3 regions of the Exiguobacterium sp. Leaf187 genome follow, and region 1 is predicted to be linked to each of the others. Evidence: riboswitches for the same ligand, from Rfam matches in the RefSeq annotation. Region 1 holds a riboswitch; each other region holds the start of a gene.
The links. Region 1 has a riboswitch for S-adenosylmethionine ahead of ASF99_RS15000 (amino acid permease). Riboswitches for the same ligand answer to the same signal wherever they lie in the genome.
Positions count from the first base shown of each region.

Region 2: another riboswitch for S-adenosylmethionine. It lies ahead of ASF99_RS11700 (methionine ABC transporter ATP-binding protein); the one in region 1 lies ahead of ASF99_RS15000 (amino acid permease).
Region 3: another riboswitch for S-adenosylmethionine. It lies ahead of ASF99_RS13535 (methionine ABC transporter ATP-binding protein); the one in region 1 lies ahead of ASF99_RS15000 (amino acid permease).

Region 1 covers NZ_LMPR01000011.1:188,773-192,052, forward strand. Annotated here, with positions in the region: gene mmuM (homocysteine S-methyltransferase) at 1-153, opposite strand, end outside; gene ASF99_RS15000 (amino acid permease) at 128-1,531, opposite strand; SAM riboswitch class I at 1,609-1,710, opposite strand; gene ASF99_RS15005 (ketopantoate reductase family protein) at 1,747-2,664, opposite strand; gene ASF99_RS15010 (GntR family transcriptional regulator) at 2,847-3,280, shown strand, end outside.
Region 2 covers NZ_LMPR01000009.1:1,440,625-1,443,904, reverse strand. Annotated here, with positions in the region: gene ASF99_RS11710 (PLP-dependent cysteine synthase family protein) at 1-95, shown strand, start outside; gene ASF99_RS11705 (bifunctional cystathionine gamma-lyase/homocysteine desulfhydrase) at 88-1,254, shown strand; SAM riboswitch class I at 1,312-1,416, shown strand; gene ASF99_RS11700 (methionine ABC transporter ATP-binding protein) at 1,495-2,517, shown strand; gene ASF99_RS11695 (methionine ABC transporter permease) at 2,514-3,179, shown strand; gene ASF99_RS11690 (MetQ/NlpA family ABC transporter substrate-binding protein) at 3,212-3,280, shown strand, end outside.
Region 3 covers NZ_LMPR01000009.1:1,836,336-1,839,615, reverse strand. Annotated here, with positions in the region: gene ASF99_RS13540 (alpha/beta hydrolase) at 241-999, opposite strand; SAM riboswitch class I at 1,067-1,168, opposite strand; SAM riboswitch class I at 1,418-1,521, shown strand; gene ASF99_RS13535 (methionine ABC transporter ATP-binding protein) at 1,608-2,636, shown strand; gene ASF99_RS13530 (methionine ABC transporter permease) at 2,626-3,276, shown strand.

The DNA of each region.
Region 1 (3,280 bases):
TTGTTCCGGTGCTTCGATTAAGAGACGTGCTGACCAAAGCGGATCGTTCAGGTCGAATCCCTTCTGTTCAAGTTCGGTTGCAAGGGCACCATCTAAAATGAGAAAGGGAACTTCCTGTAATCGTTGATCAACTGGATTTTTGATTCGGGACATCTTCAACACTCCGTTTCTGAGAAGAATTCGTGAACGCATGTACGACATAACAGATCACGATGAATGGAATACCACAGTACAAGGCGATTCGTTGTGTCGGATCAAATCCGATACCAATCAGGGAAATCAAACAGACGACGAAAGCGGCGATTGGCACGAATGGAAAGAGTGGTGTGCGATAGACCAATTCGTCGACCGTATGCCCTTCGCGGAGAAATTGTTTCCGGAAGCGATACTGAGCAATGCTGATACTCATCCAAACGACGACGACAGCGAGACCGGAAATCGAGACGAGCGCGATATAGACACTCCCTGCTGCATAGATGCTAGACAGCAAGGCAAGTCCTCCGCCAAGCATGCTGAACAATACAGCTCGAAGTGGAACCCCACTTGGTGTCACTTGGGCGAAGAAGCGTGGAATCATACGTTCGTTCGCAAGCGACCAGAGCATCCGAGAGGCGGCGTAAAGTCCAGAGTTCGCTGCCGACAAAATCGCTGTCAAAATGACGAAGTTCATCACGTCTGCTGCGTAGGGAATTCCGATCCGTTCGAACACGGCGACGAACGGACTTTCGAGTACACCTTTCCCATCCGTTGGCAATAAGACGGCTAACACGATGATCGTACCGACGAAGAAGAGGACGAGTCGCAAGATCGTCGTCCGGATCGCAAGCGGAATCGTCCGTTTCGGATCGACTGCTTCACCCGCTGCGACACCGATCAGTTCCGTTCCCGAGTAAGCAAAATTCACGGCAAGCATCGTCATGAAGATGACGAAAGCACCATTTGGGAATAATCCACCTTCCGTTAAGGAAGAAAAGAATGGGGCTGGGCTACCATCTTGCAGTGGAATGAAGCCGACGATCGCTCCCGCACCAAGTAAAATGAACGCAATGATCGTCACGACCTTAATGGCGGAGAACCAAAACTCGACTTCAGCGAACACGCGAACCTTCAAGACGTTGATACCAAGGATCATCGCAGCGAATAAGGCACTGAACACCCAAACCGGAATCGATGGGAACCAACGTTGCATCAAAATGCCTGCTGCCGTGAATTCTGAACCAAGGGCGACCGTCCACGTCAGCCAGTAGAGCCAGGCTACTGTATAACCGGTGCCAGGTCCAATGTACTTCGTTGCGTACTTATGGAATGATCCGGTTTCCGGCATGTGCACGGCGAGTTCACCGAGACTTAACATGACTAAGTAAACGACAACGGCTCCGATCAAATACGATAAAATCGTTCCGACACGTCCTGCTTGTTCCAACGTATAACCTGTACTTAAAAATAATCCTGTTCCAATGACACCACCTAACGACAGCATGATCAGATGACGTGATTCCATCTTGCGTCGAAATGCTCCGCTCGTTTTCATGAATCCATTTCCTCCTCGTTCCACCTATTTCAAACAAAAAACGCATCCTCACGGATGCGTCGGTCGACAATTCGGAAATCTTATCGATCGGGTGCAGCACCCGCAGGAATTAGCACAGTATCTTTCGACCTGTTGCTGAGGTTTCATAGGGCCAGTCCCTCCACCTCTCTGGATAAGTATGTAATTGTTCCTAACCATATCAGAATGCAGATAATTCAGTCAACAGGCATTTCCCGATTTTTTTGATAGATCCATAAATTAGATTCAATCAGTTGAAGATGACGTGAAGAGCGTGTTTCGAGCAACGTACTAAAGAAATGTTTCACTTCGACGGGCTGACCCTTTTCCATGTCCCGTAACATTGACGATTTCATCGTGTCTTCCATTGCATGCATCTGCTTCAGCAAGACCGCTTCTACATCGTCATTAAAGACTGCGCCTTGTTCTTCCATCGCTTGCTTCGCTTCCTTCATGACGTCTTGAATCATCTGATGACCAATTGGGTCCTTGCGAATTGGACCGATGGCAGAGCGAAATAGTGTCGTCACGCCCGCAAATGTCGAAATGAAGAGGTACTTTTGCCACATGTCATCCATGATATGCATCGAGTACGCCATCGGTGCCTTCGCTTTCGCAAAACGTGTTGCAATCTCCTCTAAACGCGCTGTTGGTTTACCGGTTCGTGAACCAAACAATAGCCGATGCGACGGGCTTGTCTGTACAATACGCCCTTCTGCATCAAGCGTCGATTCAATGAAGCAAAGCCCGCCCAGTACTCGATCTCCTCCGAAGACTTCTGTTAACCGTCGTATATGCTGCATGCCGTTCAACAAAGGAATGATGTACGTCTCGCTCGAAACAAATGGCGCAAGATCCTGTAGGACATCATCCAAGTGATAGGCTTTCGTCGAAAGTAAGACGACATCAAATGTGTGATTCAGTCGCATGTCTCGTGTCACTAACTGAGGCGTGATCATAACATCACCATGAGGACTAGTGATCTGTAACCCTGTCTTTTGTAATTGTTCATAGCGCTTCGGACGAACAAGGAATGTCACCTGTTCCCCTTTCTCAGCAAGACGTCCCCCGAAATAACCTCCAACTGCTCCGGCACCTACGACTAAAACATGCATATGCATTACCTCCTTTTTAACTAATCGATTCGTTACTTACTCCTTCACCCTAACATATCGGAAACCATTTTCCTGATTCCTGCTTGAATCACTAAAATGTAAGTTAAGCGTTTGCATTTTAGAAAAAAACGTTTATACTAACTTGTATACAAGTATACTCACTTTAGAAATCAGGTGATTCCATGTCAGAACTGTTATACCCCTTGAAGTGGTTAGCAAAAGCTTCCGCTGGAGATCGTGTCGCACACGAGCTACGGATGCGCATCATTTCAGGAAAGATTGAAAGCGGTACCATTTTATCCGAAAACAAATTAGCCTCTGATTTTTCAGTCAGTCGCTCGCCCGTCCGTGATGCGTTAAAGGTCCTTGCATCCGAACAATTGATTCGTCTCGAACGAATGGGAGCGGTCGTCGTCGGTTTGTCTGAGCGCGACATTCAGGAAATCTATGATGTCCGGCTACTCATTGAAACGTTCGTCTTCGAACGACTCGTCAAAATCGAACGGGCAGAACTCGTCCGTGAACTCAGTAAAATTCTCGAAATGATGAAAGTTGCCATCAAATACAAGGATGCCGATGAATTCTCCTTCCAGGACGTACTGTTTCACGAAACGAT
Region 2 (3,280 bases), on a different contig from region 1:
ACCCCGGCAGTACGATCGTCACCGTCTTCGCAGACAGTGCCGAACGCTATTTAAGCCAACAAATCTTTGAAAAGGTGGACGAAACTCATGCGTAAGAAGACAGCATTGATTCATGGAGGAACAGGTGTCGATCGGGCAACAGGAGCCGTCACACCTCCAATCTATCAAACAAGCACATACAAGCAGGATAAAATCGGTCAACTTAAGGACGGATACGAATACTCACGGACAGCGAACCCGACACGGACGAGCATCGAACGATTGATTGCGGATCTCGAGGGCGGCGCACGTGGTTTTGCGTTCGGTTCTGGGATGGCAGCGATCCATGCCGTCTTCCACTTGCTTGAGTCTGGCGACCACATCGTCATGACGGATGACGTCTACGGTGGTACGTTCCGCTTGATGCAACGCGTCTTACCGAAGTTCAACATCCAAGTGACATTCGTCGATACGACGGATCTTGCGGCAACGGAAGCAGCGATCCAAGACAACACGAAGATAGTCTACGTCGAAACACCGACGAACCCGTTGTTGAAAGTTACGGACATTGAAGCAATCGCAACAATCGCCAAACGTCACGATCTTAAACTCGTCGTCGACAACACGTTCGCGACACCATACCATCAACAACCACTCGCACTTGGTGCAGACATCGTCTTGCACAGTGCGACGAAATACATCGGCGGACATTCGGACGTCGTCGCTGGACTTGTCGTCGTCAAAGATGATGCGCTCGGCGAAGAGCTGCACTTCATTCAAAACTCGACAGGCGGCGTGCTTGGACCGCAAGACAGCTTCTTGCTCGTCCGTGGTCTTCGTACACTCGGTATCCGGATGGATGCGATCGAAGAGACAGCACATGATCTCGTTGCGTTCCTACAAGCGCAAGACATCGTCTCGAACATCTTCTACCCAGGACTTGCATCGCATCCTGGTCACGACATCCAAGCGAAACAAGCGACTGGATTTGGTGGGATGATCAGCTTTGATGTCGGTTCAGCAGCGAACGCAGAAAAACTCGTCGAGGCGACACACTTCTTCACACTCGCTGAGAGTCTTGGTGCCGTCGAGAGTCTGATTTCGGTGCCTGCACGGATGACGCACGCGTCGATCCCAGCAGAACGTCGGGCAGAACTCGGCATCACGGACGGTCTCGTTCGGATTTCAGTTGGACTTGAGGATGCGGAAGATTTGAAAGAAGACTTAACACGTGCTTTCACGTTCCTCGAAAAAGTTTCTGAAAAAACTGTTTGACAACAAAAATAACCCCTGCTAATATTCAGAATATATTCTACAAACTTAATACCGAAACTCTTATCGAGAGTGGTGGAGGGACTGGCCCGATGAAACCCGGCAACCGCGGATCTAATCCGAAGTGGTGCTAATTCCAGCAGACAAAAGTCTGGGAGATGAGAGCAAATGGTTTTGTGTACTGAAAAGTGCGCGCGTTTGCTCTAAAACGCGCGCACTTTTTTTATTTTAGGAGGGACAGTTGTGATTCGTTTACAAGACGTAGGAAAGATTTATCGCTCAAAGCGCGGAGCGGTCGAAGCCGTCGCGAATGTCGATCTGACAATCGAGCGCGGTGAAATTTTTGGAATAATCGGTTATTCCGGAGCAGGGAAATCGACCCTGATCCGATTACTGAATATGCTCGAAGCACCAACGAGTGGTTCGATCCAAATCGATGGTGTTGAAATGACATCACTAAAACCTAAGGAATTACGAGGCGTCCGCAAGAATGTCTCGATGGTCTTCCAACACTTCAACTTACTATGGTCACGGACGGTTGAAGAGAACATCATGTTCCCACTCGAGCTCGGTGGCTTCCCGAAAGCACACCGCAAGGAACGGGTCGCGGAACTGATCCAACTCGTTGGTTTGGACGGACGCGAAAAAGCCTATCCGTCACAATTATCCGGTGGTCAAAAACAACGTGTCGGTATCGCTCGGGCACTGGCATCGAACCCGGACGTTCTCTTATGTGACGAGGCAACAAGTGCACTCGATCCGAAGACGACGGACTCAATCCTTGAGTTACTCGTCGACATCAATGAAAAACTGAAACTGACGATCGTCTTGATCACACACGAGATGCACGTCATTCAAAAAATCTGTCACCGGGTCGCCGTCATGGAAGCCGGTAAAATCGTCGAGCAAGGACCGGTCGCAGAAGTCTTCCGTCATCCGAAGCAAGCGATGACGAAGGAATTCGTCAAACAATTGACGTCGCCGTCGGAGAACGAGTTAACGTTCGCGAAACTACGCGAACGGTACCCAACCGGAAAAATCGTTCAGTTGACGTTCGTCGGATCGACAGCAGAAAGCCCGATCCTCGCGGAAGTCATGAAGGATTCGCCGGTCCTGTTCAATATCATCGGTGGAAACGTCGGTCAATCACAGGAAGGGGCACTCGGTACACTGTTCATTCAGTTGATCGGGGAAACAGAAGCAACACAAGCGGTCATCACGAAGCTTCAAGCCAGTGATGTTGAAGTGGAGGTGGATCACCGATGATTTCATTCTTTGACAATCTAGATTGGGACATGGTGTGGGAAGCGACAGGCAGTACCGTCTATATGACGGCAATCGCTGGTGTTTCGACATTCGTCCTCGGTTTGATCATTGGTTTACTATTGTATGCGACAAACGAAGAGTTATTGTTCAAGAATCGGGCGTTCTATTCAGTGTTGAGCTTGGTCGTCAACGTCTTCCGTTCGATTCCGTTCATCATCTTACTGATCTTATTGATTCCATTTACGACAGCAATCGTCGGTTCGTTCCTCGGACCAACGGCAGCATTACCGGCACTGATTTTCGGTGCTGCACCATTTTACGGTCGGATGGTTGAACTCGCGTTACGCGAAGTCGATAAAGGTGTCATCGAGGCAGCTGAATCGATGGGCGCGACGAAGTTCCAGATCATCTATAAAGTCTTAATCCCGGAAGCGTTGCCTGCCATCGTTTCTGGTATCACGGTCACACTCGTCTCACTTGTCGGTTATACGGCAATGGCCGGAGTAGTCGGCGGAGGTGGACTTGGGGACATGGCCTTCATCGAAGGATTCCAGCGTTCTCAAAACGATGTCATCGTCATTGCGACACTCTTAATCTTAGCGATCGTCTTCGTCATCCAAATCATTGGTGACTTGCTGATCCGCGCGATCGATAAACGTTAATTCGAAACTTAATCATATTGGAGGAATCATTCATGAAAACTTGGAAAAAATTCGTAGGTACTGCTGCTGTATCCGTCTTAGCTATTAGCCTTGCTGCATGT
Region 3 (3,280 bases), on a different contig from region 1:
AAAAATTAACGGAATGTCATGTTAGTCTAGATCTCTTTGATGGTACGTCGCATGTAGGAAATACTAAATACATGTTGAAGAAGCGTCATCTTGATTAACAGGACGAGGTCGATGCTTGTCCCAGGAAAACGATTTGAAATGAACAAAGCGCAATCCTCCCATTAGAGAAAATTGCGCTTTGCTTACAATCTGTAGCAGCTATTTGCTTCCATATAGAAACGAATAGCTGTTTTTTTTGATTCAGCCTGTTTCTTGCGAAAACTGACACGATTGTTCGATAAAGCGGATCGTCTCACGAACGATCAAATCCTGATCATGATCGAGGGTCGCGACGTGGTACGAGTTCAGTAAACAGTAGCTTCGTTTATCATTCGTTCCGATGTGCTGATGCAGATAATCCGAGCTCGACGGCGGAACGACGTGATCGGTCGCCGAGTAGAGAATTAATGTCGGCAGAAGGATTGATCCTAAGCGTCCTTTCGTTTCATCCATCAGACGGACGAGTTCGAACGCACAACGGCTCGGAACGAGGTCATAGATGATTTCGAAGGCTGCTCGCTTAATGTCCGGTGCCCCTTCCGGTAAGTACTGTGGACCGTCCTCGAACGAAAGTGCTTCGTAAGAAGGAACGGAGAGTGCGGCATTGATCGTAATGATGCCGGCAAACGGAATGCCGTCAGCGGCGAGTGACAGTGCAAGCGTCGCACCCATCGATTGACCGATGACGAAGACTTGATCGCATGTTTCTTGTAAACGTTCATAGCCGTCTTGCAGACTTTGCTTCCAACATCGAGCAGTCGATTGTTCAAACTCGCGGACATTCGTTCCATGTCCACGTAAGCGCGGGGCATAGACGGTAAAACCTTCAGCAGCGAATGCCTCACCGACGTCCCGGACACTTTGCGGTGTGGCGTTAAAACCATGACAGATTAGAATGCCGATCGATCCCCCTTGAAAATAGAACGCTTCAGCACCAGTCAATACAGGATAGTTCATCATTACTATTTTTCCTCCATTCATGAAAAAAACTCGTCGACGTCACTGCTTGGACGCCCACGAGTTTTTCACCGTATCATCCAAAGCCGCGCTTTGCTGGTCGGAGCACCTTACAGATTGCAGGTTGCCGTGAAGTCATAGAGCCAGGTCTCTCGTTCACTCTTGATAAATATCATATTGGAATTGTCGGAATAATCATTGAAACGATGGTAGCACGACCAAAAATGACTTGTCAAATCTTTCTTGACGAATCATGATCCGTTGAGTAAGCTAACTCATAACTTGTTCATCCATCGATATGCGCCAAATGGATTATTTTTGCAAAGTTGGTTGACTTTTAAAGTTTCGACCCGTAATGTAAAAATTAGTTTTACGACATAAGCAACAACGCAACAACACACATACAAATTTCATACCGCAATACTTATCCAGAGAGGTGGAGGGACTGGCCCTACGAAACCTCGGCAACAGACTCATTATGAGCACTGTGCCAATTCCATCAGACAGATGTCTGAGAGATGAGTGGAGTGGATTCTGCCACTGTGCGGATCCAGGTCTCTTCTTGTTTCTCAAGAAGGGACCTTTTTTGTTGAATGAAGGGGGAAAACGGAATGATCGCATTTCATCAAGTCAAAAAAACGTACGTCACGAAAGATCAGACGATCGCAGCACTCGACGGTGTCGACCTGACGATCGAGAAAGGCGAAATCTTTGGTGTCATCGGCTTTAGCGGTGCCGGAAAAAGTTCACTGCTCCGCTGTGTCAATCTATTAGAACGACCGACGTCAGGAACGGTGACGGTCGATGGAGAAGATTTAACGCAACTGTCTCCGAAAAAATTGCGCCAAGCAAAACAACGGATCGGGATGATTTTTCAGCACTTCAATCTATTGAATGCGAACACGGTCTTTACGAATGTCGCGAAACCACTCGTTCTCGCAGGCGTCAAGAAAGACGAAATTCGCCGCCGGGTGACGGAGTTACTCGAATTCGTCGATCTCGCGGACAAGGCGGATCATTATCCGGATCAATTGTCGGGTGGGCAGAAACAGCGCGTTGGTATCGCCCGGGCACTCGCGACGCAACCTTCCGTCCTCTTATGTGACGAAGCGACGTCAGCACTCGATCCCCAAACGACACATCATATTCTCCAGTTATTAAAACGGATCAATGCGGAGTACGGAATCACGATTCTCTTGATCACCCACGAGATGGGCGTCATTCGGGAGATTTGCGACCGCGTCGCTGTCATTGAAGCTGGGAAACTGATCGAGTCAGGAACGGTCTTTGATGTCTTTTCAAACCCGCAGACCGAGACAGCACAGAACTTCGTCCGCTCCGTCATGCACGACGAGATTCCAGCATCGATTCGCCAGTTGATCGAGTCCCGGAATGCGAATCCGATCTATAAGATTCATTTCCTCGGACATCACACCGGGCAGCCGCTCTTATCGCAAGTTGCGAAACGCTTTGACGTCGATATCAACATCTTGCACGGTAGTATCACGGAGTTGCAGGATACGCCGTTCGGCACCTTACTCATCGAGTTGATTGGTGAGCAGACTGAAGTGAAACGAGCGTTACACTACATCGATCAGGCACAGGTGACGGTCGAGGAGGTACTTGCTCATGCTAGTTAATTACAGTGATATCTGGACAGCATTTTTGCAGACGATGACGATGGTATCCGTTTCGCTCTTATTCTCGACCTTGATCGGCTTACCACTCGGGATCCTGCTTGTCGTCACGCGAAAAGGAGCATTGCTTGAAAATGTCCCGCTGTTCACGTTCTTCAACAGTATCGTCAATATTTTCCGCTCGATTCCGTTCATCATCTTACTCGTCGCGATCATCCCGTTGACGCGCTTGATCGTTCAGACATCGATCGGAACAGAAGCCGCCATCGTCCCGCTCGTCTTTTACGCTGCACCGTACATGGCGCGTCTGATCGAGAGTTCTTTACTCGAAGTCGATAAAGGCGTTCTTGAAGCAGCAGAAGCGATGGGCGCGACACCGTTTCAAACGATTTTCCGCTTCCTCCTACCGGAAGCACTCGGTTCACTCATCCTGAACTTAACGATCGCGACGGTTGGCTTGATCGGGGCGTCAGCGATGGCAGGTGCGATTGGAGGCGGTGGTCTCGGCGACTTAGCGATCACTTATGGCTATCAACGATTCGACACGAAAGTCATGATCATCACGGTCGGGATTCTCGTCATCTTAGTCCAAGGCTTACAGACGACAGGCAACATCGTCGCACGAAAAATTAGAAGACATTAATCAA